2 regions of the Cupriavidus sp. GW823-FHT06D04 genome follow, and region 2 is predicted to be linked to the other one. Evidence: predicted binding sites of a transcription regulator. Region 2 holds the regulator's gene; the other holds the start of a gene.
What was found. Region 2 encodes FliA, which starts transcription of late flagellar genes. Its sites were predicted from a motif close to CTAAAGTTTNNNNNNNNNNNGCCGNTA; they were not measured.
Positions count from the first base shown of each region.

Region 1 (15,054 bases), on a different contig from region 2:
TAGTGGTGTAGGGGCAGGATTGCAGCGCGTTGTGGCTGCCGCTCCGTTCCTGCAGGCCGCTTCCGCTGCCATACAGCGCGTTGTCCTCGAGCGGACCCGCGGGGTGGTGCGTCTGTTGCGCGCGGCCCATGAAGCGGCGCATGAAGCGGTCGAAGGTGTGCGGCGCATGGTACGCCGCGGCCGAGAACGCCTTGGCGGCCGCACCGACGAAGAGCTCGCGGCGCGGGTTCGCGGCGGCAAACAGGATTGCGTCAGCGGCCAGCGCCGGGTCATACAGCGGCGGCGGCAGGCGCGGCTCGACATCGAGGAAATTCTTGGCGTGCATCGCCAGCGGCGTTTCCAGTCCGGCAGGCTTGATCAGCGTCACGCTGACCGGCGCCTGCTCCTGCTCCAGTTCCAGCCGCAGCGAATCCGTAAAGCCCTTGATCGCGTGCTGCGAGGCCGCGTAGGCGCTCTGCAGCGGCAGCGGGCCGTCCGCCGCCTCGCTGCCCATGTTGATGATGGCGCCGCCGTGCTCGCGCAGATGCGCGGCCGCCGCCAGCGAGCCATGCACGGTGCCCCAGTAGTTGGTATCGAACAGCCGCCGCTGGTCTTCCAGCGGCACATCGCAATGGCGCCCGAAGATGGTCACGCCGGCGTTGTTGATCCAGGTATCGAAGCCACCGAAGCGCTCGATGGCAGCCTGCGCCACCTTGCCAACCTCTTCATGCTTGCCGACATCGGCCACCACGGTGATGACTTCATTGCCATGCTCTCGCAACTCTTCGGCCAGCTGGTGCAGCGAACCCTCGCTGCGCGCCACCAGCACCAGCCGTGCGCCCTGCTGCGCCGCCTTGCGCGCCGTCACGAGGCCCACGCCGCTGCTGGCACCGGTCAGGACGATGACCTGCGAGCCAATGTTCTTCAGGGTTGGTTTCATCGCCGCTTCCTCCTCGGGGAGGCCCGGCACGGTGCCGGGCATGCCGCTGGGGAGTCGCAAGGAGCGTTCCTGTCCGGCGCGGCCCTGGGTGGCGGCGCCACGACAGGCTAGCCGCCGCAGATTTACAACGCCCGGTAAGAAGCACATGCGCGGCGCGCGCATGGGGCTGCCACAGGGCACTGTAGGACGGGCGCCGATTTCAGCGGCGGCATGTGCTGCCTAAGCTGGATACATCCCACGTAACCGGCGACAGCCATGGCCAAGACCACGCGACCGACAGCGCCACAGGATCCAGGCAAACGCCGCGCCTTAGCAAAAGGCGCCGGCAAGCATACGGGCAAGCGCGCCAGCACGGCGCGCCCGGCGGCACGCGGCGCGCCAGCCGCCAAGGCCCCCGCCGCACTCGATAAATACCGCCGCATGCGCGACTTCGGCGCCACGCCGGAGCCCGCCGGCGGCGCCGCGCGCACCCGCGGCCAGCCGCGCACGCGCGCCAGCGAACTGTCCTTCGTGATCCAGAAGCACGCGGCGCGTCGGCTGCACTATGACTTTCGCCTTGAGCTTGGCGGCACGCTGAAAAGCTGGGCCGTGCCCAAGGGCCCGAGCCTGGACCCTGCCGACAAGCGCATGGCCATCCATGGCGAGGACCACCCGCTGGACTACGCCGGCTTCGAGGGCGTGATCCCGGCCGGCCACTACGGTGCCGGCACGGTCATCGTCTGGGACCGCGGCACCTGGTTGCCGGTGGGCGATGCCGAGGCCGGCTACCGCGCCGGCAAGCTGAAGTTCGAGCTGCGCGGTGAAAAGCTGCACGGCCACTGGACCCTGGTGCGCATGCACGGCAGCCGGCAGAAGGAGCAGGACGCCTGGCTGCTGATCAAGGAGCGCGACGAGACCGCCGTGCCGGCATCGGAGTTCGACGTGGTCGAGGCCTTGCCGGACAGCGTGCTGGGCGGCACGCAGCGCAAGCCTGCGGCAAAGCGCGCAAAGACCGCCCAGCCGCCTGACGAAGCCGCACCAGATGCGCGCAGCACGGCGAGGTCCCTGAAGCCGCCGCGCGGCGCGCCGCGCGCGGCCTTGCCGCTGGCGCTGGCGCCGCAGCTGGCCACGCTGGTGGAACAGCCTCCGTCGGACGCGCAGGCCTGGCATTACGAGATCAAGTTCGACGGCTACCGGCTACTGGCCCGCATCGACGGCAAGGATGTGCGCCTGTTCACGCGCCAGGGCCACGACTGGACCAGCAAGCTGCGTGCGCTGGCGCGCGACGTCGGCACCCTGGGCCTGCCCGACGGCTGGCTCGATGGCGAGATCGTGGTGCTCGACAAGCATGGCGCGACCGACTTCCAGGCGCTGCAGAACGCCTTCGATACCGCGCGCGTCGAGGCCATCCAGTACTTCGTGTTCGACCTGCCCTACTTTGCCGGCCATGACCTGCGCAAGGTGCCGCTGGTGGAGCGCCGCGCCCTGCTGCGCCGGATCTTCGCGCACAACACCTCGCCGCGCCTGCAGTTCAGCGAGGACTTCGAGGCCAGCCCTGCCGACATGCTAGAGGCAGCCTGCCGCATGAAGCTTGAAGGCGTGATCGGCAAGCGCGCCGACGCCAGCTATGTCAGCGCGCGCACCAATACGTGGATCAAGCTGAAATGCACCTTGCGCCAGGAGTTCGTGGTGGCGGGTTTCACCGACCCGAAGGGCAGCCGCGCCGGCATCGGCTCATTGCTGCTTGGCGTGCACGACAGCGGCGGGCGGCTGCGCTACGCGGGCAATGTCGGCACCGGCTTCGACACGCGCACCCTGGCTGCGCTGCGCACGCAACTGGACGCGTTGCGCACCGACTCCGCGCCTTTTGAGAGCGTGCCGGCAGGCGTGAAAGGGCACTGGGTGCGGCCAAAGCTGGTGGCCGAAGTCTCGTTCGGCAGCTGGACCCGCGAAGGCCGCGTGCGCCATGCCGTCTTCCACGGCCTGCGCACCGACAAGCCCGCGCGCGCGGTGTCGGTGGAGCGGCCGGCAACGCCGGCAGCCAAGGGCAAGCCGGCGCCAAAAGCAGCAAAGCACACCGGGACACAGCCGAAGGCCGGCACCGCCGCAAAGCGTGCAACCGCCGCCGGCGGCAAAGTCGCGATCAGCCATGCCGGGCGCGTCATCGACACAGCATCCGGCCTGACCAAGGGCGACCTGGTGCGCTACTACGAACGCGCCGCACCACTGATGTTGCCGCACCTGCGCGGGCGTCCGATCGCGATGGTGCGCGCGCCGTCGGGCGTGGGCGGCGAGCAGTTCTTCCAGCGCCATGGCGACACGCTGCGGGTGGACGGCCTCAACGTGCTTGATCCGGGCCTGTGGCCCGGGCATCCCGCGCTGCTGGAAATCGCGTCAGCCGAAGCGCTGGTGTCCGCGGCACAGCTCAACGTGGTGGAGTTCCACACCTGGAACGCCAGCAAACGCAGCATCGACCGCCCCAACCGGATCGTCTTCGACCTGGACCCGGGCGAAGGCGTGCCCTGGGCACAAATGCAGGAAGCCGCCACGCTGATGAAGGCGCTGCTCGATGAACTCGGCCTCGCCAGCTTCCTGAAGACCAGCGGCGGCAAGGGGCTGCACGTGGTGGTGCCGATCACGCCGCGCGCGGGCTGGGACGAGGTGAAGGCGTTCGCGCATGACGTGGTGCGCCATGTCGCCAAGACCATTCCGCAGCGCTTCGTGGCCAAGAGCGGGCCACGCAACCGCGTTGGCAAGATTTTCATCGATTACCTGCGCAATGGCGTCGGTGCCTCCACAGCGGCGGCATTCTCGGCGCGGGCACGCCCGGGGCTGGGCGTGTCGATGCCGGTGTGGTGGGAAGAACTCGATACCCTGCAAGGCGCGGCGCAGTGGACCGTCGCCAATGCGGGCCCAAGGCTCGACGCCCTGGCCGCCGACGACCCATGGGCGGACTACGCCGACACCCGGCAGGCGATCACGCGCGCCGCTGCGCGACTGGCTCGCACCGGCTAGCCATCCCGCCCGTTCTGCCGGATTCCGCAGCTAACGCCAAGCGGCACATTTCTTGCCGCATCCCGGTATTGGCACACGGCCCGGCGCACCCGCCGCGTGCGCCGCGTTGCACTGCTGCCAGTGCAGCGACGACATGGAGACGTGATGATGAGCCAACTCAGGATCGCCGCGAAGATTCGAGCCGCCACCGCCGCGCCACGCAACCAGCGCGCCTTGCGTCACCTGCTGGTTTCCTGCGCAATGCTGTCCTTCGCCGCCAGCCCGGTGCAGGCACGCTTGCCGGCGCCAACGCCCGAGCAGCAGCAGGCCGCCGAAACCAAGAAGACCAAGGAAGCCGAAGCGGCCAAACAGCAGGCCGAGGCATTGGGCCAGGTCCAGGACCGGATCGCCGCGCGCTTTGGCAAGGGCGCCGCCAGTAGCAGCGCCACCGAGCCCGGCAAGATCCCGCAGAAGGCTGCCGAAGCGACCGGCTCAACCGGACCGCATGGCGGCACCTCCCCCAGCGCGGAAGCGCATGGCGGCGAGGCGGCCCGCCACTGAAGCGCGCAGCGCATGCCACGCAGTTCATTTGCCGCGCTGCGTGCCGGGCGACGCCTGCCCGGCACGTCTCTTGCCACTACCAGCGCAACAGCCTGGCACAGACCGCAGGCGTACCGATGCAAAAGGGGGAACGGCGATGGACGACTTCTGCACGCATGTAATAACTACAACCGGCAGCCGCGCCGGCGCGGCAAAGCTTGCAAGCGGTGCGGCGCGGCCGGCGCGGTTTTACACGGAGCCGCGGACCATCCTAGGCCTTGCTCCCGAGCAACCCTCCGCGCCGGCGCGCAAGCGCCTGTCAGCGTGATGCCATGAAGCCGCACGTCGCCAACCCGGCCCCGCTGATCCTGAATGTCGATGACCGCGAGGGGCCGCGCTATGTCAAGAGCCGCATCCTCCACCGCGGCGGGTATTCCGTGATCGAGGCCGCCACCGGCCATTCGGCGCTGTCGCTGGTGCGACAGCATGCGCCCGTGCTGGTGCTGCTGGCAGCACGCCTGCCCGATATCAGCGGGCTGGAAGTCTGCCGGCTGCTCAAGGCCGATCCACAGACCGCGCACACGCTGGTGCTGCTGACCTCGCCGGGGCTGGCGCAATCGCGCCAGCGCGCAGAGCTGCTGAACTGCGGCGCCGACGGCCACCTGGTCGAGCCTGCGGAGCCGGACGAGGTGTTGTCGAGGATCCAGGCGCTGCTGCGGCTGCGCGGTGCTGAGGACGCCTATCACCGCACTTCGCGGGCACTGCATGCGCATGAAGACATGTTCCGCCAGCTTGCCGAATCGCTGGCCGACGTGGTGTGGATCCTCGACCCGGCAGAGCCCCGCCTGCTGTTCGCCAGCCCCTCGCTCACCGCCTTGTGCGGCCATACACCCGAGCAGCTGGTGCAAGCGCCGCGCCGCTGCCTGGAGCGCGTGGCCCCGGCCGACCGTGCGCGCGTGGAAGCGGCCTTTGCCAGCATGCTGGGCGACGGCAGGCTGGACATCGAGTTCCGCCTGACGCGCCCGGACGGCGAGCTGCGCGATATCCGCGCGCAGGCGTTTCCGGTGCGCAGCGCGGAAGGCCCGCCGGCCGAGGCCGGCGCGCCGCCGTCGCGCATTGCCGGCACCTGCCAGGACGTGACGCTGCAAAACCGCGCCGAACGCGCGCTGCACGACGAGGAACGGCGCAAGGACCAGTTCCTGGCCATGCTGGCGCATGAACTGCGCAATCCGCTGGCGCCGCTGCGCAGCGCCGCGGACCTGTTGCAGCAGCTTTCGCCGTCGCGCGAGGACATGTTCCGTGCGCGCGACATCATCGGCCGGCAGCTGCACCACCTAACGCGGCTGGTGGATGAGCTGCTCGACATCTCGCGCTTCAACCAGGGCCGCATCACGCTGCGCGAGGAGCTGGTGGAACTGCGCACCGCGCTCAGTACCGCGGTGGAAGCCGTGCGCCCCACGATGGAGGCCTGCGGCCATACGCTGCGCCTGTCGCTGCCCGAGCAGCCCCTGCCGGTACGGGGCGACCTGGTGCGCCTGACGCAGATCTTCAGCAACCTGTTGCAGAACGCCGCAGCCTATACGCCCGCCGGCGGCCAGATCGCCGTCGATGCCAGTCTTGAAGACAGCGCGGCGGACACTGTGCCCGATGCCGCGTCCGGTGGCCGCGTCAGCGTGCGCGTGCGCGACAACGGCGCCGGCCTGTCAGAGGCGCTTCAGCGGCAGCTGTTCGATCCGCTGGCCCCGCATGACGACGGCACCGAGCCAGAGTCGCCGCGCAGCGCGTTCCAGCAGGACGGACCCGGTATCGGCCTGACGCTGGTGCAAAAGCTGGTGCGCCTGCATGGCGGCACCATCCGCGCCGACAGCCCCGGCCCCGGACAGGGCAGCACCTTCACGGTGACGCTGCCACTGGAGCCGTGGCAGAAGTGGCACCCAGGCTCCGGCCGCGCTGCGCCGCACCGCGGCGTGCCGCGCCGGATCATGGTGGTGGACGACAACCCTGACGCGCTCGAAGCCATGATGATGACGCTGCAGACGCTCGGCCATACGGTGGTGACCGCCGCCGACGGCCCCAGCGCGCTGGCGTGCGCCACCGACGCCCGTCCGGAGGTAGTGCTGCTTGACCTGGGCATGCCCGCCATGGACGGCTTCGAGACCGCGCGCCGGCTGCGCGCGCTGCCCGAGATGCGCGGCGCCACGCTGGTGGCGCTGACAGGCTTCGGCCAGCCAGAGGACCGCCGCCGCGCGCTGGAAGCGGGCTTCGACCAGCATCTGGTCAAGCCGGCCGACCTGGACGCGCTGACACGGCTGCTGGACGACCTCAGCGCGGGCCACCCCTAGCGCGATGCCAATGCCAGCCGCCGATCCCGTCCACCCTTGAACAAGGAAGCTCCGTGCATACCACGCCCGACCCCGACATCCCGCAGCGCAAGCCTGAAACCCCGCCGCCGGAGCCTCCGCCGGGCCCGCCCGAGCCGGTGGCAGACCCGCCTCCGGGCGATCTGCCGCCACCGCCGCCGCAACGTGCCCGTGCGGTTGGCAAAGGAGCCGTCACGTGTCACGCATCATCTGGAAAGGCGCCATAACCTTTGGCCTGGTCAACATCCCGGTGGTATTGCGGCCCGCGTCGCGCAGCCAGACGCTGGACCTGGACCTGCTGGACGTGCGCGACATGGCGCCGGTGGGCTACCAGCGCATCAACAAGAGCACCGGCAAGCCGGTCGACAAGGAACATATCGTCAAGGGCTACCAGTACGCCAAGGACGAATACGTGCTGCTGAACGAGGAAGACTTCCGCCAGGCCAATGTCGAGGCCACGCAGACGGTGGATATCGTCAGCTTTGTCGACGCGCAGAGCATCCCGCCGTACTACTTCGATACGCCCTACTACCTCGAGCCCGACAAGCGCGGCGAGCGCGGCTACGCGCTGCTGCATGAAACCATGCGCCGCACCGGGCGTGCCGCGCTGGCGCTGGTGGTGCTGCGCGCCCGCCAGCACCTGGCCGCGATGCTGGTGCACGGCGACGCGCTGGTGCTCAACACTATGCGCTTTGCCGACGAGGTGCTGCCCATCTCTGAACTGCGCCTGCCCAAGGCAGCCACCGGCAAACCCACCGGCGCGCACGCGCGCGAGATCGAGATGGCCACCAAGCTGGTCGACGACATGAGCGAAGACTGGGAGCCGGAACAGTACCGCGACAGCTATCGTGACGACCTGATGGCGCGCATCGAAGAAAAGATCGATTCCGGCAAGACCCACCAGCTGACCCCGCCTGCGGCAGAGGAAGAAGCGCCGCGCCAGGGCGCCAAGGTCATCGACATGGTGGCGCTGCTGCGCCAGAGCCTGGGCCAGCGCGGCAAGGAAGACAAGGAAGGCGCCGCGCCCGCGCGCCGCAAGACCCCTGCGCGGCATGCCGCCGCCAGTAAGCAGCCCGCTGCAAAGCGGGCTGCGACCCCGCCTGCCAAGGGCGCCAGCACTGCCGCCAAGACCAAGCGCGCACCGGCCAAGCGCGAGTCGCACGCGCCGGCCGCGCGCAAGAGTGCAGGCACTACGCGCAGGAAGCACGCGGCTTAGGCCGGCGCTGCGGTTCGCCAAATCCCGATGGGGTTCTCCCTCTCCCGCTTGCAGGAGAGGGAGCAATGTCTCAGCGCGACGACACCTTCAGGTTGTCATTGACCGACGTCACGCCCTCGACGCTGCGGATCGCGTCCAGCGCCATGTCGTGCTGCTGCTGGCTCGGCACCGTGCCGCTCACGTCGACCGTGCCCTGCTGGGTCTTCACATGGATGGCGGTGGACTTGAGGTCCTTGGTCGTGAGCAGCTTGGTCTTGATCTTGGTGGTGATGGCGCTGTCCTCGACGGCGCGCTTGGTCTTGTCGACGCTCATGTCCGAGGCGGCGCCCCGGTCAGGGTCGGCACGGCCGGGCATGCCCGGCGCGGAATTGACGGGCGCCGCAGGGGTATTGTCCGCCGCAACCAAGATCAGGCCGCTCTTGTCGAGCGCCAGCGCGCTGCCGGCCGCCGCCAGCGCCGCAGCAACACAGACCATCCGCACCGTGCGCGCGGGGATTCGGGAAAAACGCATGGCTGCCTCCTGTTCGGGTCACCAGCGCATCCGCTGCCGTGCCTTGCCTGGCACGCGGAACCACTGGTAAGCCATTTTTCAGCAAGCTCCATACCTGCCGGCCAGGCCGCGCCAGGCGTCCCTGACGGGACCCAGGGTGTGTAAATCGGGCCGCCCGTTGTAAAAGCGCCCGCCGCACGGTGTGCTGCATCGCGCGCTACAGGCCGATGCCGGCGGCACCCGGGTCCTTCCATGCTTGGCACGGCGATTGCGAATCAGGGAACGCGGCAGTTCGCCGCGTCAAGGAGCTAGCAATGGGACAGCAGCAACAGCCGGGTCAATCGCAGTCGGGCCAGAAGCCGCAGGATCAGAAGCAGCAGGAACAATCTGGCCAACGCGGCAGCCAGCAACAGCCGGGACAACAACAAGGCGGCGGTCAAATGGGTAACCAGGACCGCAAGCAGGACCAACAACAGCAGCAGGATCGCGGCAGCTCGCAACCGGGCCAGCAAAGTGGCCAACGCAGCGGCCAGCAAAGCGGCCAGGGTGGCCAGCAAGGCGGACAACGCCAGCCGTAACCAGCGACAGCCACGACAACAGGCAGCTTTCCGGGTATGTGCGGCAGCAACATGCGGTGCGGCCGCAGGGGCATACGCCGGAGATTGGCAGGCCGGGACTCCCGCAAGGGGGCTCCGGCCCTTTTTGCGGCAAGCGCACCGGCATGACCGCGCGCACATCGTCCCGCATCCCGTGTATGCTGGCCCTGACTTCCCCATCCAGGCACCACCGGCCTTGTCCAGCTTTACCGACCCCGCCGCCGGCCGCCCTGCGCAGCCAGGACGCGGGCCGCTGAACCATCTCTCCACCAGGCTGCGTGAGCGCGCTGGCGCGCACGTGCGCGCGCTGACCCGCAGCAATTCCGGCCTGACCCTCGACTACGACAACCCACCGGGCGATCCCGGCCTGTTCGGGCCCGACGCGGTCTGCTGGCGCGTGCACGCCGACTTTCCGGCAATGCTCGCGGGCGGCGTCAGCGCGCTGCTGCTGCAGACGCTGCATCCGCTGGCGCTGGCCGGGGTCTGGGACCACTCCAGCTTTCGCACCGACATGCAGGGGCGCCTGGGGCGCACCGCGCAGTTCATCGCCGGCACCACCTACGGCAGCCGTGCCGATGCCATGGCGCTGATCGGGCGCGTACGGCGCATCCATGCCGGCGTGATTGGCGTGGCTCCGGACGGGCGGCACTATGCAGCCTCCGATCCGGCGTTGCTGACGTGGGTGCACGTGGCCGAGGTCTCGAGCTTCCTGGCTGGCTACCTGCGCTATGTCGGGCCACTGAGCAGCGCCGAGCAGGATCGCTACTACGACGAGGTCGCGCGCATCGCCGAGATGCTGGGCGCGGCCGACGTGCCGCGCTCGCGCGCCGAAGTCACGGCCTACCTTGAGGCCATGCGGCCTGCGCTGCTGGCCAGCGAACGCACCAGCGAAGTGGTGCGGTTGGTGCGGAAGATGCCGGTGGCCAACCCGCTGCTGCAGCCGGCGGTGCGCATCATGGCCCACGGCGGCATCGCCCTCCTGCCGCCGTGGGCACGGCACCAGCTCGATCTGGACGGCCCTTCGATACGGCGCCCGGCCGCACTCGCGGGCATGCATGTGCTGGCACCGGCGCTTCGCTGGGTGCTGGGCGCCGGCCTGGCAGCGCGTGCACGGCGGCGCGTGGCCCGCGGCACCGCCACCACGGCCGGCTGAGGGCCGCGCCGGCTATCGGCGTTCAGCGGACACTTCTTGAAGGGAAATGAGAATTGGCGGCAAAAACCCTCGCATTTCGGAGGATTGCGCGCCGCGAAAGTGGCGTTAAATCTGCCTCGGCATTCCGAACGGCCGGTCGGATTTACCAGCCGCACCAGCCACAGCGCCACAGAGCGCGATTCAAACGACGCAGGCAAAAAAGAAGCCTACGCGCGGGGTGCTCGTAGGCTTTCCAGGACTGCTCGAGCCGAAAGGCTCTTGCCAAGAATATAAACGCGCTTACATGAGGTGTAAATCCCGCTTCTATCAGGGGATTCCCTCATGACGATATGAGATCGTTTGCGCACTTTTGATAATTTGGGCCCTGACGCTACATCAGGGCATTTTTCGCATGGGCTGGCAATTTCCTCACGGGCCCCGTCCACACCGGGCCTGCCGGCCTGCATCCCTCGCCGCAGCATGCGGCAGCGCACAATCTGTTACAATATCCAAGCTTCGAGAGCAACACATTTTATAGAGCAAAGACTCTAGATCCGAATTGGCGCGCGGTTCGTCAACGCTTGTAGAACTTTGTTACTCTCAGCCCCGAAGTATTCCCCTTCTCTTCTGGCAGCACCAACCGGCGACGCCGCAGCTACCGAGAGCGGATGTTTCCCCTGCCGCCCTGGCCGCGCCGCACCCCAAGCCGCCGGCCAACGGACCATTATCAGCCGCCAGAACCCTAGTGGGCTCTTCCGGAGTCGTTGTGAAGAAGAAGGAAACCCGGCCCAGGTCACCGAGCCGAAAGCAACTGCAGCACCAGCAATTTGCAGCGTACAGCACCAGCCAGGCGCCTGTGATAGTCCACCTGTCCAACGGCGCGCGACTGCAGGGCCTCGTGCTGGCGTCCGACGACTACGTGGTGCTGCTTGGCCGGCAGCCGGACGACATCCGGCCCACGGTGGTCTACAAGCGGGCCATCTGCCTGGTCACGCTGGCCAATGCGCCGGACGCGCCGGTGGTGGCACCGGATCCGGCCCCGGCGCCGGACTTCCTGCCGATCTACATCCCCCGCACCCGCAAGCGCCGCTAGGCCAACGCCCGCCCCACACGCCTTCCCGCTCCGGCGCCCCCTGCCGCGCCGGGCCTCCGCCCGCCCTGCCGGCACCCCGCGAAACTATCGCGGAGATCACTCTAAACCTTTCCCTTGCCCGGTCGATAACCCAAGCAACGGAGGCACTCTACGCCCTGCAAAGCAGGCCGCCAACGTTACGGCACTAGCCGGAATGCCCAAAACTTTGCATATAGGAGTCGTACCATGGCGCAAGTCATTAACACCAATTCGTTGTCTCTGATGACTCAGAACAACATGAACACGTCGCAATCGTCGCTGAACACGGCGATCCAGCGCCTGTCGTCGGGCCTGCGCATCAACAGCGCCAAGGACGACGCCGCCGGCCAGGCCATCGCCAACCGCTTTACCTCGAACATCCGCGGCCTGACGCAAGCCCAGCGCAACGCCAACGACGGCATCTCGCTGGCACAAACGACGGAAGGCGCGCTGACCGAAGTCAACAACAACCTGCAACGTATTCGTGAACTGTCGGTCCAGGCGGCCACGGGTTCGAACTCGTCGTCTGACCTGAAGTCGATTCAGGATGAAATCAACCAGCGCCTGTCTGAAATCGACCGTACGTCGCAACAGACCGACTTCAACGGCGTCAAGGTTCTGGCCGGCAGCAACAAGCTGTCCGTCCAGGTTGGCGCCAACGACGGCGAAACCATCTCCATCGATCTGAAGCAGATCGACAGGACCACGCTGGGCCTGAGCGGCTTCTCGGTGGCCAAGAACTCGCTGGACGTTGGCCCGAAGATCACCACGATCAACGCTGCCGCTGGTACCGGTTCGTTCAACGTGAGCTTCGCTGCAGGCGACGTCACCAAGATCAACGCCGCAACCGGCAAGACCTTCGCCGCAGCGGACCTCGAACTGCACGAAGTCAAGACGGCTGCCGGTGCGAACTCGGGCCAGTTCGTCGTGAAGGCTGGTGACGACTACTTTGCCGCTTCGGTCGACCGTACCACCGGGGCCGTGAAGCTCAACGAAGCCGATGTTGCGTTCGACGACACCGCCAATGGCATCAGCGCCGCCGTCACGCTGCAAGACCAACTGGTGCGCGTTGCCAACGATGCTACAGGCGCTGCCACGGGCTACGTCACCGTGCAGGGCAAGAACTACGTCGCTGCCAATACGCTGGTCGACGGCGGTGCAGCCCCCACGCTCAACGTGGCCGTTGGCACGATCTCCCTGAGCGGCGCCACCCCCACGGCCGAATTCACGGGCGTTCCCACCGGCAACGCGCTGAAGAAGATCGACGCCGCGCTGAAGCAAGTCGACGACCTGCGCAGCTCGCTGGGTGCAGTCCAGAACCGTTTTGACTCCGTCATCTCGAACCTGGGCACCACCGTGACCAACCTGTCCTCGTCGCGCTCGCGCATCCAGGACGCTGACTACGCAACGGAAGTGTCGAACATGACCCGCGCGAACATCCTGCAACAGGCTGGTACGTCGGTCCTGGCGCAAGCCAACCAGACCACCCAAGGCGTGCTGTCGCTGCTGCGTTAATCGCGTCGGCGAAACGCGCAAGAAGGCTGGGCCGCAAGGCCCGGCCTTTTTGCCCGAGGAGCATTTCGCAGGCAGCCCGACTGCCTGCAAAGCGTTTCTCCTGGAACTGAACCCTCCCAACCCGGACGGAGTATTCGATGGCGCCTCCCCCGACAGTGAACCCCTTTACCGTGCGGATGCCAGCCGAAGGCTTAGCCGTTGCCATGCCGTCTGGCGGCGCCACCACCATGGCCAGCCAGGCTACGCAGCGACAGGATCGTGCCGTAACCAGCGACCACACAGAAGCCGCCCAGGGATTGGAAACCAGCGCCGCCATCGGCGAGCTGGTCGACGCGCTCAAGACCACCACCATCGGCCTGCGCTTCGAGATCGACGACGCCACGCACCGCGTCATCACCAAGGTGATCGACAAGGAAACCGGCGACCTGATCCGGCAGATGCCCACCGAAGAGGTGCTGCGCATTGCCCGCGCCATCGACAAGCTGCAGGGGTTGTTCATCAACCACGCGGCCTGAGCCCCTGAATATCAGTTGAAGACGAGACAATAATATGGCAACGATCTCCTCCATCGGCATCGGTTCCAACCTGCAACTGAGCGATCTGCTGGACCAGCTGCAGAAGGCCGAGCAGGCACCGCTTGACGCCATCAATGCGCAGGCCAAGAGCTACCAGACCAAGTTGTCGGCCTACAGTCAGGTGCAAAGCGTGCTGGATGCCTACCAGGGCGCGGCGAAGAAGCTGTCCGATGCTGCCACCTTCGGCGCCGTAAAGGCCAGCGTCGGCAACACGGACGTGATGACCGTCACCACCGCTGCCAACGCCGTGCCTGGCAGCTACAGCATTACTGTCAACACGCTGGCCACCGCGCAGTCGCTGGTGAGCAGCAACGTTGCCGACCAGAAGGCCGCGATCGGCGGCGGCGAGCTCGTGTTCGACTTCGGCGAAGCGCTGGCCACCGGTGGCGCCGCCACTACCACCAAGAAGGTCACCATCCCCGCGGATTCTTCCCTCGAAGGGATGCGCGATGCCATCAACAAGGCCGGCATCGGGGTGACCGCCAGCATCGTCAATGACGGCAGCGCCAGCCCATACCGCCTGGTATTGACGTCGGACAAGACCGGAACGCAAGCCACCATGCGCGTGTCGTCGACCGATGCTGCACTGAACAGCGTGGTTGCGTTCGACCCGGCCGCGGCGCCCGCCGCCAACAAGATGGAACAGAAGGTGCCGCCTGCCAATGCGACGCTGAAGATCAACGGCATCGACGTGGTCAGCCAGAGCAATTCAGTGGTGGACGCAGCGCAGGGCGTGACCATGAACCTTGTCAAGCCAGGCACGACATCGCTGGTGGTGACCCGTGACAACGTCGCAATCAAGGCCGCCGTCCAGGCTTTTGTCACCGCCTACAACAACATTCAGAGTTCCGCCAAGTCGCTGACGGCATTCGATACCAAGGCCGGTACGTCCGCGGCATTGACTGGCGACGGCACGCTGCGCACGATCCAGTCCGGCCTGCGGTCGATGCTGGGCGGCGCCATGGATGACGGCAACGGCGGCACGATCACGCTGATCGACGTCGGCATCAGTTTCGACAAAGACGGCACGATGAAGCTGGACGACACCAAGCTGACCAAGGCGATAAACGACAACCTGGGCCGCGTCACGTCCCTGTTTTCCAGCACCACCGGCGACGGCGGAATCGGCAAGCGCGCCAGCACCTATATCGAGGGCCTGAGCAAGACCGATGGCGCGCTGAAGGTGGCTCAGGATGGCATCACCAAGACGCTGAAGGACCTGGAAGACGACTATGACCGCGTCCAGGACCGCGTTACTGCCACGGTTGCTCGATACAAGGCCCAGTTCACGCAACTGGACCTGGTGGTCGCGCAGATGAACCGCACAAGCAGCTACCTGACGCAGCAGTTCAATGCGCTGAACAACAGCGCCAAAAAGTAACCGTCCCGCCGCATCCCACAGCCTGAAGGAACCCAACCATGTTCGCCCGCGCATCCGCCAATGCCTACGCCCAGGTCGGCGTCCAGACCGGTGCCATGAGCGCCAGTCCGCACAAGCTGATCACCCTGCTGTACGACGGCGCGCGCGCGGCGATTGCGCGGGCGAAGTTCCACCTGGAAGGCGGCAGTATTGCCGAACGCGGCAACGCCATCTCCAAGGCCATCGACATCATCGACAACGGCCTGC
Region 1 is NZ_JBXAHL010000004.1:56,345-71,398, reverse strand. Features, by position in the region: gene AC1Q7H_RS08305 (SDR family oxidoreductase) at 1-919, opposite strand, end outside; gene ligD (DNA ligase D) at 1,175-3,913, shown strand; gene AC1Q7H_RS08295 (hypothetical protein) at 4,058-4,453, shown strand; gene AC1Q7H_RS08290 (response regulator) at 4,765-6,774, shown strand; gene ku (non-homologous end joining protein Ku) at 6,989-8,008, shown strand; gene AC1Q7H_RS08280 (BON domain-containing protein) at 8,079-8,519, opposite strand; gene AC1Q7H_RS08275 (hypothetical protein) at 8,807-9,055, opposite strand; gene AC1Q7H_RS08270 (oxygenase MpaB family protein) at 9,291-10,247, shown strand; gene AC1Q7H_RS08265 (RNA chaperone Hfq) at 10,993-11,319, shown strand; gene AC1Q7H_RS08260 (FliC/FljB family flagellin) at 11,545-12,852, shown strand; gene AC1Q7H_RS08255 (flagellar protein FlaG) at 12,990-13,367, shown strand; gene fliD (flagellar filament capping protein FliD) at 13,402-14,808, shown strand; gene fliS (flagellar export chaperone FliS) at 14,847-15,054, shown strand, end outside.
Region 1: AC1Q7H_RS08260 (FliC/FljB family flagellin) is a predicted target of FliA. The motif match lies at 11,421-11,447, and genes of this name have one in related genera.

Region 2 (15,054 bases):
GTATCGAGGTGGTGGACAGCGACATGCCTTCATTGCGGTGGCCGCGTTCGACGCTCTGCGCCAGCGTGCTGGAAAAATCAAAGTCGCGCGCCTTGTAGCCGGGCGTGTCCGCGTGCGCGATGTTGGAGGCAATCACCGACTGCCGCTGGTTGCGCAGGCTCAGCGCTTCCTGCTGGAAACGTAGTGCCGCGTCGAGTCTGTCAATCATCTGGCATCTCCCTGCTCACATGAACGGAGCGAACGACCTTCTTCAGGGTTGCCATCTTAGGCGGCGACCTGTCACGCCAATCGGATGAATAAGGACGGGAAATCCATGCATTTCGGCCTGCCCTCGCGCGAGGGGCTGCCTACAATGGGACCCCGATGACAGATGTAAACGGGCGCGCGGCCAGTCACGGGGCGGTGCGCCAGGCATGCCATCCATGCCGTGCCGTCCTTGCCGGGAAGTCCAGATGAAACAGAATCGCCGCAACGCCCGCAGCCTGGCGCAAGCCCTGCTGGCGGCCTGCCTGCTTGGGCCGGCCGCCGCCGGTGCCGCGCCGGCGCAGGTCATGCCCGTCGCCATGCAGGCGCCGGCCGCGCACGGCCAGCAGCAGGCTGCTTATGCAGGCAACCCCGCTGCCAGCCCCTTTGCCGAAGACCCCGCGCGCGTTGCCGTCGAACGCTTCCTGCTGCAGCAGACCGCCGGCCTGCCGGGCAAGGTCAGCGTGCAGGTGGCGCCGCCTTCGGGCGGCCGCGCGCCGGATTGCCTTGCGCCCGACCCGTTCCTGCCCGCCGGCACGTCGACGTGGGGCCGCGTCTCCGTCGGCGTGCGCTGCGGCGGCGAGCGGCCGTGGGTGCGCTACATGCAGGCGCGCGTGTCGGTGCTGACTGATTACTACGTCGCCGCACGCGCGCTGGGCCCGGGCGAGCCGGTCAGCCAGGCCGATATCGAAGTCCGCCAGGGCGACCTGGGCACGCTGCCACGCGCGGTGATCACCGATCCGGCGCAGCTTGCCGGCGCGGTCACCGCCAACCGTATTGCCGCGGGCTCGCCGATACGCGCCGACCTGCTGCGCAAGGGCATCGCCGTGCGCCAGGGCCAGACCGTCACCGTGGCCGTGGAGGGCGATGCCTTCCAGATCACCAGCGAAGGCAAGGTGCTGGCCGATGCCGCCACCGGCAACACCGTGCAGGTACGCCTGCGCAGCGGCCAGGTGGTCAACGGGCTGGTACGCAGCGGCGACACCGTGGTGCTGCAGTAGCCCACCGTAAGTGCCTTGATCGTGGCCAAAAGACTGGAAACCCGTGGCAAGCGGCATGCGAAAATGCCGCCGAAACCGCTGCGCGTCGAAATCGGGGCGAGCGCCCTAAAGAATTCGCCGGCGCGACCGTAATGCCATAGGAAACCAGCAAGGAACGCCCCGTGAAGATCAACCACACCGCCTCGTCCCGGCCCGCCGACGCCCCCGCGGGCGACGCCGCCGCCCGGCCCCAGGCCGCGCCGGCCAGCGCCGCGGCGCCGTCCGCCGGCCTGAGCGTCAGCCCGCTGGCCGCCCAGGTACGCGACATCAGCGCCCGCCTGATGCAGCCCACGGACGACGATATCGACACCGCCAAGGTCGAAGAGATCCGCCAGGCCATCGCCGAGGGCCGGATCAGGATCGACCCGGGCAAGATTGCCGACGGCCTGCTCGCGACCCTGCGCGAGCTTGGCCAGGCCGAACCCCGCTAGCCCAAATGAACCAGAGCCTGATCCAGTCCCTGCAGCGCGAAACCGAAGGCATCCAGGCCTTCGGCCAACTCCTCGCCGAAGAGCGCGACGCCCTCAAGCGGGGCGACTTCCAGTCCCTGAGCGGACTGCTGACGCGCAAGGTTGAACTGGGCCAGGCCCTGTCCCGCCAGCTCAAGGCCCGCGAAGCCCAGATGGGCACGCTGGGCCTGCGCGCCGGCCCCGAAGGCCAGCTGCTCGGCCGCCAGGTCGACCCGGCCGTGGCCGACGCCTGGCGCCAGCTGATCTTCGCCGCCCGCACCGCGCGCGACGGCAACGCCCTGAACGGCGCCGTCGTCAACGCCCACCTCGACTTCACCCGCGAAGCCATCCAGGCGCTGCGCCAGCATAGTGGCGGGGATGCGGGGTTGTATGGGAAGGATGGGAAGGCTGCGGCTGGAGCGGGTGGGGTGAGTCTGGCAGCGGGTTGAAGCTATCGCCTGATGTTCCGTTCTTTCCTACCGAAACCCCACCACCAACTCATTGCTGCGCCCCTGCAGCACCGGCACCAGGCTACCCTGCCCCGGCACCCGGAACGCGAATACAAAGCCCTTGGTGGCATCATCCCCGAAGAACGCATCGGTCTTGCCTTCCGCCTGCGGCAGCAGCACGCAGCGCTGGGCATTGCAGAGATAGGCTTGCAGTTCCAGGGGTGGGGTTTTGGCGAAGCTGTAGCGCCAGCGCACCGACGTGATGACCCCTTCTGACTGCGGCAAGACGCCGATGGGCAGGATCGGCGGCGACACAGCACGCTGTCCGCGGCCGTAGAGTGCCGGCCCGTTGACCGATCCGGTCCAGGCATGGCGGGTGCCGCCCTCGATGGCGGCCCAGGCGCAGGCCGATACGGCAGCCAGCAGGCAGCAAGCGCCGCGCGCGGCGCGGCCCATCCTCTGCATCACAGCAAGCCGCGCAACTGGTTGCGCAGCCGCGTGATCGCCTGGCCGCGGATCTGGCACACGCGCGACTCGGTCACATCGAGCACCGCGCCGATCTCGCGCAGGTTCAGCTCCTGGTCGTAGCACAGCGACAGCACCAGCTTCTCGCGCTCGGGCAGCCGGTCGATGGCGCGGATCAGCGCCTCGCGCATGCCGCTTTCCATCAGCACGGTCAGCGGGTTGCCGTCATCGCTGCCGCCAAGGTGCCGGTCCAGGAAGTCTTCTTCGCCGGAGCGCTCGAAATCCTCGTAGTGCAGTAGCTGGCAACCATAGACCTCATTGAGCAGCAACTGGTATTCGTCCAGCGCCATCTCCATGGCCTCGGCCACTTCGGAGTCGACCGGCGCGCGCCCGAGCTTCTGCTCCAGCCCTCGCTGCGTGCGCTCGATGCGCCGGGTGAACTGGCGCAGGCTGCGCGACTGCCAGTCGTTGGCGCGCACCTCGTCAAGCATGGCGCCGCGGATGCGCTGGCTGGCATAGGTCTCAAAGCGCGCGCCGTGGGTGTCTTCATAGCGCTTGGCGGCATCCAGCAGGCCGATCATGCCGGCCTGGATCAGGTCGTCGATCTGCACGCTGGCAGGCAGCCTGGCGGCCAGTTGCAGAGCGATGCGGCGCACCAGCTGTGCATGCGCCTTGACCACATCGGCCTGTTCGAGCTTTCCCTGGATCGTGTACATGGTGCAATTCTCGTGAATGCTGGATTGCTGGACCGCCACAACGTGGGCGGGGGCTGGCTCAGGGTCTGGTTCGGTGAGATGGCATGACTGGCAGGCTCACGCCATTGCGGCTGCGGGCACGGGGGCGGACGCGTCCGCGCGCAGCGGCCAGGCGCCGATGCCGCCGGCGGTGCGGCGCAGCGCGGTGGTGGCCGGCGCCGCCGGAAACGCCTCGACCACGCAGCGCCCCAGTTGCACGCCGCGCGCCACTAGCGGGTCGGATGGCAACCAGCCCGCGCACAACGCCTCGACGCCCAGGTACTGGCTGGCCGTGCGCGCTAGATTGCGCAGGATTGCCTGCACCGTGGCCTCGCTCGCCGCCATGTTGACGATCAGGTGGAACTGGCGCCAGGCATACAGGTGATGCAGGCGCTTGATGCAGGCGTAGGCGGCGGTGATCGACGCGAGCTCAGGCCGCATTACGATCAGCACATTGTGCGCGCCGCCCGCGAGCGGCGACAGCGCGCCGTCGGCATCGACGCCGGCATCCACCAGCACGCTGCGAAAGCCACTCGCGGCAGCAGCCGACAAGGCGCTGCCCGGCACAGGCCGGCCAGCCGGCAGTACCGACAGCACGCCACCGGGACCGGTGCCTGCAGCAGCTTCCAGCGGCAGGCGGCCTGCGCTGACATCGGCCAGGGTGCCGGCGGGCCTGGCGCCGGACAGCCGCGTGGCGCGCGCCGCGGCAGCGTCTTCGTCGACCAGCAGCACGCGTTCGCCCTGCATGGCCAGCGCGTGCGATAAGCCCAGGGCCACGGTGGTCGCGCCGGCACCGCCTTCGCTGGCGACCACGGCGATACGGCGCGTCGTGCGCGGCGCCAGCATCCGGCGCAGGCTCTCGGCCTGGTCCATGGCGAGGGCGCTCACTGCAGGACCTCCATGGCTTCAGCGGACACGGCGGTGCCGCGGCCCGGATAGTTTTCCAGCACGTCGAGCAATGCCAGCATGCGGCCCATGCCTTCATTGAGCACCGTGCCCGGCACCGGCGCGCCCTGGCGCGCCGTGCGGCCAGCCAGGCGCGCGAGGAAGGCGGGCGCGGCCGCGGTCGGCGCGTGTTCCAGGCGCAGCACCGAGAGGCCCAGTTGCAGCGCGGCCAGCGCAGCGCCGGCGGCGTGGCCGCTTTCGGCGTCCTGGGCGAAGTGGTCGATGGCGTGGCGCAGCGTGCGCAGGCGCGCATCGGCTGCGTCGGTCCACAAGGCCCAGCGCGCCACCTGCGCGGCCTCCTGCGCCAGCGCCGGGTCGCACAGCAGGTAACGGGTATCCAGCAGTTCGCCGGTGGCGCGGTCGGCCAGGCGGGCCACCACCAGGCAGGCATCGATGCCGCCTTCGGGGGTGCCCTTGCCGCGCACCGGGCTGTCCGGTACGCGCACTTCGGCGCTGGCCAGCCAGCGCACGGCTTCACGCTCGCGCACGGTGTCCTCGCCGACGGCGTGGAAGGTCAGCGTGTCGGCCAGCGCATCGAGCTTCCAGGCGGCGCCGGCGCTGACTACGCGCGCGGTCTTGCGAGCGCTGGCCACCCAGCGCTCGCCGGCCTGCTGCCAGCGTGCCAGCATGGCGGCGGACGGTATGGCATCAATCAGGTTGACCACCTTGCGCGCGGCGCTCATGGCGGCGCGCAGGCTGGCGGCATCGGACTCGGCTTCGCCCAGCGGTTGGCCGGCACGGCCGGTCGAGGTCACGGTGGCGGCCAGCGGCATGCCGTCGCGGTCGGCGAACCACAGCGTGTGCTGCATCGGCTGCGGCGTGCGGCGGCCGGGCACGGCCACTTGCAGCGTGGCGGCGCTGGCCAGCACGTATTGCTCGCACTGGCGGGTCACGTCGCGGCAGACCGCTTCGCGCACCTGCTGCGACATGGCGCGCAGGGCCGGGGCGTCGGCGCCGCGCTGTTGCCACAGCGAGCGGGCCAGGTCGAGGCCCAGGCCCGCGCCATTGAGTTCTGCCACGCACTGGCTCAGCGCGTCCGCGCTGTCGCTCAGCGAGCGCAGCACCTCGTCGGCGCCGCCACGCGCGGGCACCTCGTCATCGGTGCCGGCGCTGCGCCGGCGTGCGGCGTCCGCATCGGCAAATACCGAACCGCGGCGCGGCGTCAGGAAGGCGCGCTCCACCAGCGCGGTGCTGTTGGCCAGCTCAAGGTGCTCGGGCACGCGCTGGCCGGTGGAGGCGTAGAACACCGGCAGGCGATGGCGGATCACCACGTCCAGCACCGAGCCCAAGTGGGTGGCTTCGTCCAGCTTGCTGATGATGCAGCCGTCGATGCCGCCGCCATCGGGCGCGGCGTCATGGCGGTAGGCATGCACCACTTCATTGAGGGTATCGCCGTGGCTGGCGCCGTTGAGCAGCAGCACGCGCTGCACCGGCGCGGGCACGCCGGCCAGCATGGCGATCTGTTCCGACAGGCTGCGGTCGCGCTGGCTCATGCCGACGGTGTCGATGATCACCAGGTGCTTGTCCTTCATCGCCGCCAACGCGAAGCGCAGGTCGGCGGCATCCTTCACCGCATGCACCGGCACGCCGAGGATGTCGCCGTAGATGCGCAGCTGTTCGTGCGCGCCGATACGGAAGCTGTCGGTGGTCAGCAGCGCCAGCTTGTCGGCACCGTGGCGCAGCACGAAGCGCGCCGCCAGCTTGGCCGTGGTGGTGGTCTTGCCCACGCCGGTGGGGCCCACCAGCGCCAGCACGCCGCCTTGCGCGAACAGGCTGTCCTCGTCGCCCAGCACCGGCAGCTTGCTGGCCAGTTCGGTGCGGATCCAGCCCATGGCCGCGGGGCGGTCGTAGCCCAGTGGCAGCCGCGCCAGCAGCGTGCGCGCCAGTTGCCCGGAGAAGCCGGCGCCGACCATCCATTCAAACAGGGATTCGCGCAGCGGGTCGCTGGCGGCCACGCCGTGCGCTGCCGCGCTTGCAACCGCGCTTGGGGCAGGGTTGATCCCGGCCAGCTGGCGCTCCAGCATCGCGCGCATCGATTGCAGCTCACCGCGCAGGTCGCTGATGGCGGCGGGCTCAACCACCGGCGCGGGTGGCACGTAGACCTGCGCCGTGGCCTGCACGCTGCCCAGATCCGTATCGCGCATGGCGACAATCTCCACGCCGCCCTCGATGGTGCGGTTGGACAGCACCACGGCGTCCGGACCCATGGCTTCGCGCACCTGGCGCATGGCTTCGCGGCCGTTGGCCGCGACAAACTTGGCTACGCTCATCTATGACTCCTCACGCGCCGATCATGGCGGTGATGCGGATATTGCGGTTGTCCGGCACCTCGGCATGCGACAGCACCCTCAGCTGCGGCATGGTGCGCCGCAGGAAGCGCGCCATCAGCGGGCGCAGCTGCGACGGCACCAGCAGCACCGGGTCCATGCCCATCTGTTCCTGGCGCGTGACCGCGCCCTGGGTCTGCTGCAGCAACGCATCGGCCAGGCCCGGCTCGATCCCGCCACCATTGGTCAGAGCCTGCGACAGCACGCGCTCCAGGCCGGCATCCAGGCCGATCACCTGCAGGTCGGCGTTGTTCGGGAACAGCTGCTGCGTGATGGCGCGGCCCAGCGCCACGCGCACCATCGCGGTCAGCTCGTTCGGGTCGCTGATCTTGGGCGCATGCTCGGCCACCACATCCAGGATGGTGCGCATGTCACGGATGGGCACGCCTTCGTCCAGCAGGTTCTGCAGGATCTTCTGCAGCGCGGTCAGCGAAATGGCCTTCGGCACCAGGTCTTCGGTCAGCTTGGGCGAGTCCTTGGCGATGCGGTCCAGCAGCGCCTGCACTTCCTGGCGGCCCAGCAGCTCGGCGGCGTGCATGTGGATCAGGTGGTTCAGGTGCGTGGCCACCACCGTGCTGGCATCGACCACGGTATAGCCGTAGGACTGCGCCTGCTCCTTGATGCCCGCGTCGATCCAGACGGCCGGCAGGCCGAAGGCGGGGTCGCGCGTGGCCGCGCCCGGCAGCGTGCCGCTGACCTGCCCGGGGTTGATCGCCATCCACTGCCCCGGCATGGCTTCGCCGCGGCCGATCTCCACGCCCTTGAGCGTGATGCGGTAGGCGTTGGGCTTGAGTTCCAGGTTGTCGCGGATATGCACCACCGGCACCAGGAAACCGATCTCCTGCGCCACCTTTTTGCGGATGCTCTTGATGCGGCCCAGCAGCTCACCGTCCTGCGCGCGGTCCACCAGCGTGATCAGGCGGTAGCCCACTTCCATGCCGAGCGGGTCGACTAGCGTGACGTCGTCCCAGCTGGCTTCAGTGGATTCCTGCGCCACCGCCGGGGTGCGCTCCTCGCGCCGCTTGACCTGCTCCTGCGTGGCGGCGCGGCGCGACATATAACGGCCCATCCACACCAGCACGCCCGCCAGCAGCAGGAAGGCAAAATGCGGCATGCCCGGGATGATGCCCATCAGGCCGATGATGCCCGCGGTCAGGTACAGCACGCGCGGGTTGGCGAAAAGCTGGCCGGTGAGCTGCTCGCCCACGTCCTGCTCGTTCGACACGCGCGACACGATCACGCCGGCGGCGGTGGAGATCACCAGCGCCGGGATCTGCGCCACCAGGCCGTCGCCGATGGTCAGCAGCGTGTAGTTGTGCACGGCGGTGCCGAAGTCCAGGTCGTGCTGCACCATGCCCACCACCATGCCGGCGGCAACGTTGATGAACATGATCAGCAGGCCCGCCACGGCATCGCCGCGCACGAATTTGCTGGCGCCGTCCATGGCGCCGTAGAAGTCGGACTCCTGCGCCACTTCGGCGCGGCGCTTCTTGGCGGCGGCTTCGTCGATCAGGCCGGCGTTCAGGTCGGCATCGATCGACATCTGCTTGCCGGGCATCGAATCCAGCATAAAGCGCGCGCCCACTTCGGCGATACGGCCCGCACCCTTGGTGATCACCATGAAGTTGATCACCACCAGGATCGCGAACACCACGATGCCGACCGCGAAGTTGCCGCCCACCAGGAAGTGGCCGAATGCCTCCACCACCTTGCCGGCAGCGTCCGGGCCGGTATGGCCTTCGAGCAGCACCACGCGCGTGGACGCCACGTTCAGCGACAGGCGCAGCAGCGTGGTGAACAGCAGCACCGCCGGGAAGGCGGCAAAGTCCAGCGGCTTCTGCGTGTACATGCTGACCAGCAGCACCATGATCGCCAGCGCGATATTGAAGGTGAACAGGAGGTCCAGCACAAAGGCCGGCAGCGGCAGGATCATCATCCCCAGGATCATGATGATCAGCAGCGGACCGGTCATGGCCTTGAGCTGGCCGGCGGAGCGCAGGCCGGGCAGGTTGAACAGGTTGCTCAGAGCGTTCATTCGCGCATTTCCGGTACGGCGAGTTCATCGGGCACCGGCAGGTCCGCGGGCGCCTGCGGCTGCGGGCCCTGCGAGTAGTGCCAGTGCTTCAGTTGATAGACCCAGGCCAGCACTTCGGCCACGGCGGTATAGAGTCCGGCGGGGATTTCCTGGCCCAGCTCCACGTGGCGGTGCAGCGCACGCGCCAGCGGCGGGGCCGACATCAGCGGCACGCGGTGCTCGGCGGCCAGCTCGCGGATGCGGGCGGCAATATCGCCGGTGCCCTTGGCCACCACGCGCGGCGCGCCCATGCGCCCTTCCTCATAGCGCAGCGCCACGGCAAAGTGGGTGGGGTTGGTCACCACCACGTCGGCCTTGGGCACTTCGGTCATCATGCGGCGGCGCGCCATGGCGCGCTGCTGCTGGCGGATGCGGCCCTTGATATGCGGGTCGCCCTCGCTTTCCTTGAATTCCTGCTTGACCTCTTCCTTGGTCATGCGCAGCTTCTTGAAGTACTCCCAGTACTGCCACGGCACGTCGATGGCCGCCACCACCAGCAGCGACAGCGACACCACCAGGCAGCAATTCATGACCAGGTCGACCATGTGCAGCAGTGCTTCCTGCACCGGCGCATTCATCAGCGCGATGGCCTCGGGCAGGCGCCGCCACAGCACCCAGGCGCCCACGCTGCCCACCAGCAGCGACTTGGCCACGGCCTTGAGCAGCTCCACCAGCGAATGCGCGGAGAACATCCGGCCCAGCCCCGCCAGCGGCGACAGGCGCGAGAACTGCGGCGCGAAGGACTTGCCCGAGAACACCCAGCCCCCCAGCAGCAACGGCGCCGCCAGCGCGGCAACGCCGAACAGGAACAGCAGCGGCAGGAAGGCCAGCAGGCTGTCCCACACCATCATGGAAAAGCGCGACAGCATGCGTGAGGTATCGAACGCCGTTGCCGGCTCGAATCGCAGCGCCCCCTGCATCACCTGGTTCAGGCTGCGGCCCAGATGGCCGCCCAGCGTCCACAGGCCGGTCACGCCGGCAATCAGCATGACGAACGTGGCGAGCTCGCGCGAACGCACCACCTGCCCCTCCTCGCGCGCCTTTTCCAGGCGCCGGGGTGAGGCGGGTTCGGTTTTCTCGAGGTCGCTTTCTTCGGACATCCATGCTCCGTGCGAAGCGGCAGGCCGCTATTCGTCAGCAGGGATTATCGAAGCGGGACAGCCTTCCCATTCATGGGAAAAGGCGGGGGAATTGGGTGTTGTTTGGGAAATCAGGGGCCTGGTGGCGTTAACGGCGCCTGATTGGGAGGACTTTAGGCGTGGATGGGGAGGCGGGCATCGGGAGATGCCCGCGCGAACTACGTCAGGCCGGTCCCCTCACAAAACCAGAGCCATGATAGTCAGTCCGTGCCGTACTTCGGCGACCGCGGCCCATACAGGATGCCGCCAGGCGTACCCGCCGAGAGCAGTTGCTGGCTCGTCCTGCCGGCCACCCCATAGGCGGCATCCGACACGCTGCTGATCGCGTGCGCAATGGCCGTCCCGATCAGCGCTCCGATCAACCCACCGCCAGCGTTACCCGACTGATTGTTGGCAGCCGACGCCTGTCCGGTCCAGAGCGTCTTGCCCGTCCTCAGGTCCAGGAGCTTCGCTTCGGCGGCGACAACGGTTGTGCTGCTGACGACCTGGAACTTCGAACCATAGTCGGTCACGGTGATGTACAGCGCGGTGTCCGCGCCGAAGATTTCGCGCAGCTTCGCGGGCGCCACCGCGTGGATGTCGCCCGGTATCGTCAGCCCGTTCTGGCGAAAGGTCTCGTCAACCAGCGCGACCGGCAGCACGTAGTAGCCGGATTCCGCCAGCGGCTGTGTGGCCTGCGACAGCATGGCGTAAGTGGCCTTCACGTCCGGCGAGTTGTTCAGCGGCGGCAGCACCACAATCGAGCGGGGGTGGCTTTCCTTGAAGGCGGCGTAATCCACGTTCTTCGTCGGCGCGGCACAGCCGGCTGCCAGCATGGCGACGCCCAGCAGCATCAGGACGCGATGGAACAGCTTGCTCATTTCTTCTCTCCCTTGCGTTTGACGTTCTTCAGCAGGAAGTCCACATAGGCTCCCGACTCGGGAAACAGCGCCTTCTCGGTCTGGAATTCGCGGACCATTTCGTCATCCTTGCCGATATCGACATACAGCATGCCGAGGTGCGCGTGGTAGCCGGGCGGCGGGGTATTGCCGGCCGCCATGATTTTCTGCAGGTCGCGCTCCAGCACCTCGATCTGGGCTTGCTTCGGTTCGCCCTTGAAGTACTGGTAGACCTGCGGCTGGTAGCCTTCCCACTGATACAGGGGCTTGGCGGGAGCCGCGCAGCCTGTCAACAATGCGCTTGCGACCAGGGCAGGCACCGCCAGGCGCTGCGGCTGGAACAATGTCTTCACGATTTGTCCTTGACTGGGTTTTTGGAATCAGGGGGTGACGGGCTTCCAGGCGCCGCTTTCGATGCCGCTGACCAGATTGGTCACGGCTTCGCGCATGGCGAGGTCGAGCACCTTCCCGTTGAGCGTCGAGTCATAGCTGGACGTGCCGCCAAAGCCGACTACCTCCCGGCTCGACAGCGAGTACTCGCCCGCGCCCTGGGCGGTGAACACGACTTCCGAGGTCGCAATATTGACCACGTTGAGCGCGACCTTGGCATACGCCACCTGCGACTTGCCGCGGCCCAGGATGCCGAACAGTTGCTGGTCGCCGGTTTCCTTGCGGCCGAACTCGGTCACGTCGCCGGTGATCACGTAGTCGGCCCCCTTCAAGCGCTGAGCCTGGCTCTTGATGGCTGCCTCGCGCTTGATCTCGTCCATGTTGTCGCGGTCGAGCACATTGAAGCGGTTGGTCTGTTGCAGGTGCGTGATCAGCACGGTCTTGGCCTGGCCGCCCAGCCGGTCGACGCCGTCGGAGAACACGCCGCGCATGTAGCTCGAACGGTTGTCGAATTTACCGACCGAAATCGGCGTGCGGACGCCGGCGTAGGGACGGCTGGCGCTCTCGACCTTCTGCACCGGCAGCGCCGTGGACGATTCGGTGGCACAGCCGCCGAGCATGGCGAGTAGCCCGGCCGCGGCGACCAGGGATATGGCCGTCACTTTGTTCATGCGATCTTCTCCTTCAGTTGGGTCAACACTACATTCATGCTCTGGCACAGCAGCAAGTCGATACTCCGCCCCGTTCGGGCGGGTGACCGGGCAGCCGGGCGTCACCTCGCTGGTCAGTCTTCGACGGCGCGGGAGCGCAGACGATTCGGCGGCGCCCGCCAGAGGAGGCCAAGGCTAGCCACTGTACCCAGCCCAGTCTGGCGTCGGGATCGGAGGATTCCGAATCGGGTGGCGGACATTTCCGCAGTTCGTCGGGGCAATGTGGCAGCCAGTCCGAGCATGACCTAGGCCGTCGCGCACCCGCAATCCGGCGCCGCAAAGGGCTTCAGCCTAGCGCACGCGAGAAGCTCCACCTACACGCCATCACAATCGTTCACATTCCTTGGGCGCCCAGGGCGCCGGCCCGACAGGAGGTGGAGGTTGACGGCAGCGCCCCGCTGAGGGCGGGGCGCCGATAAACGAAATGCCTTGCCGCGAGGCACGCGCCTGCCCTCACGCCCTGCCCCTATCCCGCAGGCGGGAGAGGGGAGCAAACCGGCGGGAGAGCTCAGCTCACCAGGCTCTCAGAACCCCAGACTGGCCAACAGATCATCCACCTGCGCCTGGTCCGAAACCACGTCCGGCTTGCCCTCCGGACTGATCTGCGGCCCGTTCAGCAGCGTGGCGGCCGGCGCTTCCACGCGGCGCTCGGACGGCACGTTGTCGATCAGCACCTGCAGCAGCTCCTGCTCCAGCGCGCGGATCATGTCCATCATCTTCTTGATGACCTGGCCGGTCAGGTCCTGGAAGTCCTGCGCCATCATGATGTCGAGCAGATGGCTGTTGGTGGCGCGGGCCTGGGCGGGCACCTCGGACAGGAAGGCGCGGGTGTCTAGCACCAGCGAACGGGCGTCGGCCAGCTCCACCGGCTGCTCGAACCAGGCGTCCCAGCGCTTGTCCAGGGTTTCGGCCTGCTGCTCGATACCGGACTGGATCGGCTGCGCCAGCTCGACCGCGTTGAGCGTGCGCTCGGCGGCCTGCTCGGTCATGGCGGCGATGTAGTTCAGCCGGTCGCGCGCATCGGGGATGGCCTGCGCGGCGCGTTCGATCTCCTTGTCCAGGCCGAGCTCGCGCATATTGTCGCGCAGCATCCGCGTCAGGTTGCCGATGCGCAGGATCAGTTGCTCGGCGGAATCATTGCTCAGGGTCGGGGTCATGGAAACGCGCCTCCGCCTCAGCCGCCGAGCTTCTCGAAGATCTTGGTGATCTTCTCGTCCAACGTGGCGGCCGTGAACGGCTTGACCACGTAGCCGTTGGCACCGGCCTGGGCCGCGGCGATGATGTTCTCTTTCTTGGCTTCGGCGGTCACCATCAGCACCGGGATCTTGCCGATATTGGCGTCGGCGCGGATCGCCTGCAGCATGGTCAGGCCGTCCATATTGGGCATGTTCCAGTCCGAGATCACGAACTGAAAGCTGCCATCCTTGGCCTTCTCCAGGCCGGCGGCGCCGTCCTCGGCTTCCTCGACGTTGACGAAACCCAGCTCTTTGAGCAGGTTGCGGATGATCCGGCGCATGGTCGGGAAATCATCCACGACCAGGATCTTGATGCTCTTGTCCACTTTGAGGGCTCCAGAAAATACAGTGTTGGCTTGTTGCCAGGACGAGCGCTGCGCGCCGGCATGCGCGCCCCGCTCGGCCCGATTTCGTTTACACTCGCTGCGCGCGCGTGCCGTATGTGGCCAGGCGCGCCATCACGCGCTGGGTCATCGCCGGCAAGGGCACGACTTCATGCACGCCGCCGGTGGCGATCGCCTCCTTCGGCATGCCAAACACAATGCATGTGTGCTCGTCCTGGGCCAGGTTGTAGGCACCGGCCTCGCGCATGCGCAGCATGCCGCGCGCGCCGTCCTTGCCCATGCCGGTCAGAATCACGCCGATCACGTTCTTGCCGCCATGCTGCGCGGCCGAATCGAACAGCACGTCGACCGACGGGCGGTGACGGTTGACCGGCGCTTCCTGCGACAGGTGCGCGACATAGTTGGCGCCGCTGCGCGCGAGCAGCAGGTGCGAATCGCCCGGCGCGATGTACGCATGGCCGGGCAGCACGCGCTCGCCGTGCACGGCTTCCTTGACCGTGATGCGGCACAGGCCATCCAGCCGCTGCGCGAACGAGCGCGTGAAGCCGGCCGGCATATGCTGGACGATCATCACCGCGGGGCTGTCGGGCGGCAGCGGCATCAGGAATTCCTTGATGGCCTCGGTGCCGCCGGTGGAGGCGCCCAGGATGATCAGCTTTTCGGTCGACAGCAGCGGGCTGCGCAGCATCGGCACGGGCTCGGCGCCGGCCGCTGTCGGCGCGGCTGGCTGCGCGGCCGCGCGCACGCGGGCGCGCGACGCGGCGCGCAGCTTGTCGGCGATGGTGTGGGTGTATTCCAGCAGCCCGTCGCGGATGCCCAGCTTGGGCTTGGTGACAAAGTCCACCGCGCCCAGCTCCAGCGCGCGCATGGTGATCTCCGAACCACGCTCGGTCAGCGACGACACCATCAGCACCGGCATCGGCCGCAGCCGCATCAGGCGCTCCAGGAAGTCCAGGCCGTCCATGCGCGGCATTTCGACGTCCAGCGTCAGCACATCCGGGTTCAGGCGCTTGATCAGGTCGCGCGCCACCAGCGGGTCGGGCGCGGTGCCGACCACTTCCATGTCGGGCTGGCTGTTGATGATCTCCGTCATCAGGCTGCGGATCAGCGCGGAATCGTCCACGCAGAGCACCTTGATCTTGGCGGCAGTCATGATTGATCGTGCTTGGTTTGGTTTCAGGGAAGCTGGCGCGCAAAGGACTGCCGCGCAAACAGTTCAGGCGATTGCGCCGGCGCCCGGGCCGAGGTGGCAATGGCGCGGGCCAGGGCGCGCTCGTCGCGCGCCACCGAAACCTGGTCGTCCTGCCGCGTCAGGCGGCGTACCAGCGCCAGCCCGCCGACCGGGAAGTAGCTGACACGGCGCGCATGCGGGCCGCGCAGGTCCTGCGCCGCAACGCGGATCTCCTCGGTCTTCAGGTAGCGCAGCACGAAGTCCGCGTTGCGGTCGCCGATATTCAGCGTGGTCATATTGGCCAGCACCGCCCCGCCGCCGAAGACCTTGGCCTCCAGCCGCTCGCGGCGCGCGCCCATCTTGAGCAGTTCGTTGATCAGCACTTCCAGCGCATAGCTGCCGTAGCGCATCGACGCCGACAGCATGCGGTCGGCGCTGCCGTCGTCATCGGGCAGCATGAA
Region 2 is NZ_JBXAHL010000003.1:293,329-308,382, forward strand. Features, by position in the region: gene flgB (flagellar basal body rod protein FlgB) at 1-208, opposite strand, end outside; gene flgA (flagellar basal body P-ring formation chaperone FlgA) at 453-1,244, shown strand; gene flgM (flagellar biosynthesis anti-sigma factor FlgM) at 1,406-1,714, shown strand; gene AC1Q7H_RS07455 (flagellar protein FlgN) at 1,720-2,181, shown strand; gene AC1Q7H_RS07460 (flagellar protein FlhE) at 2,209-2,646, opposite strand; gene AC1Q7H_RS07465 (RNA polymerase sigma factor FliA) at 2,646-3,362, opposite strand; gene AC1Q7H_RS07470 (MinD/ParA family ATP-binding protein) at 3,459-4,253, opposite strand; gene flhF (flagellar biosynthesis GTPase FlhF) at 4,265-6,595, opposite strand; gene flhA (flagellar biosynthesis protein FlhA) at 6,606-8,687, opposite strand; gene flhB (flagellar biosynthesis protein FlhB) at 8,684-9,826, opposite strand; gene AC1Q7H_RS07490 (DUF799 domain-containing protein) at 10,066-10,725, opposite strand; gene AC1Q7H_RS07495 (DUF4810 domain-containing protein) at 10,722-11,096, opposite strand; gene AC1Q7H_RS07500 (CsgG/HfaB family protein) at 11,124-11,804, opposite strand; gene cheZ (protein phosphatase CheZ) at 12,368-13,000, opposite strand; gene cheY (chemotaxis response regulator CheY) at 13,018-13,404, opposite strand; gene AC1Q7H_RS07515 (protein-glutamate methylesterase/protein-glutamine glutaminase) at 13,493-14,575, opposite strand; gene cheD (chemoreceptor glutamine deamidase CheD) at 14,599-15,054, opposite strand, start outside.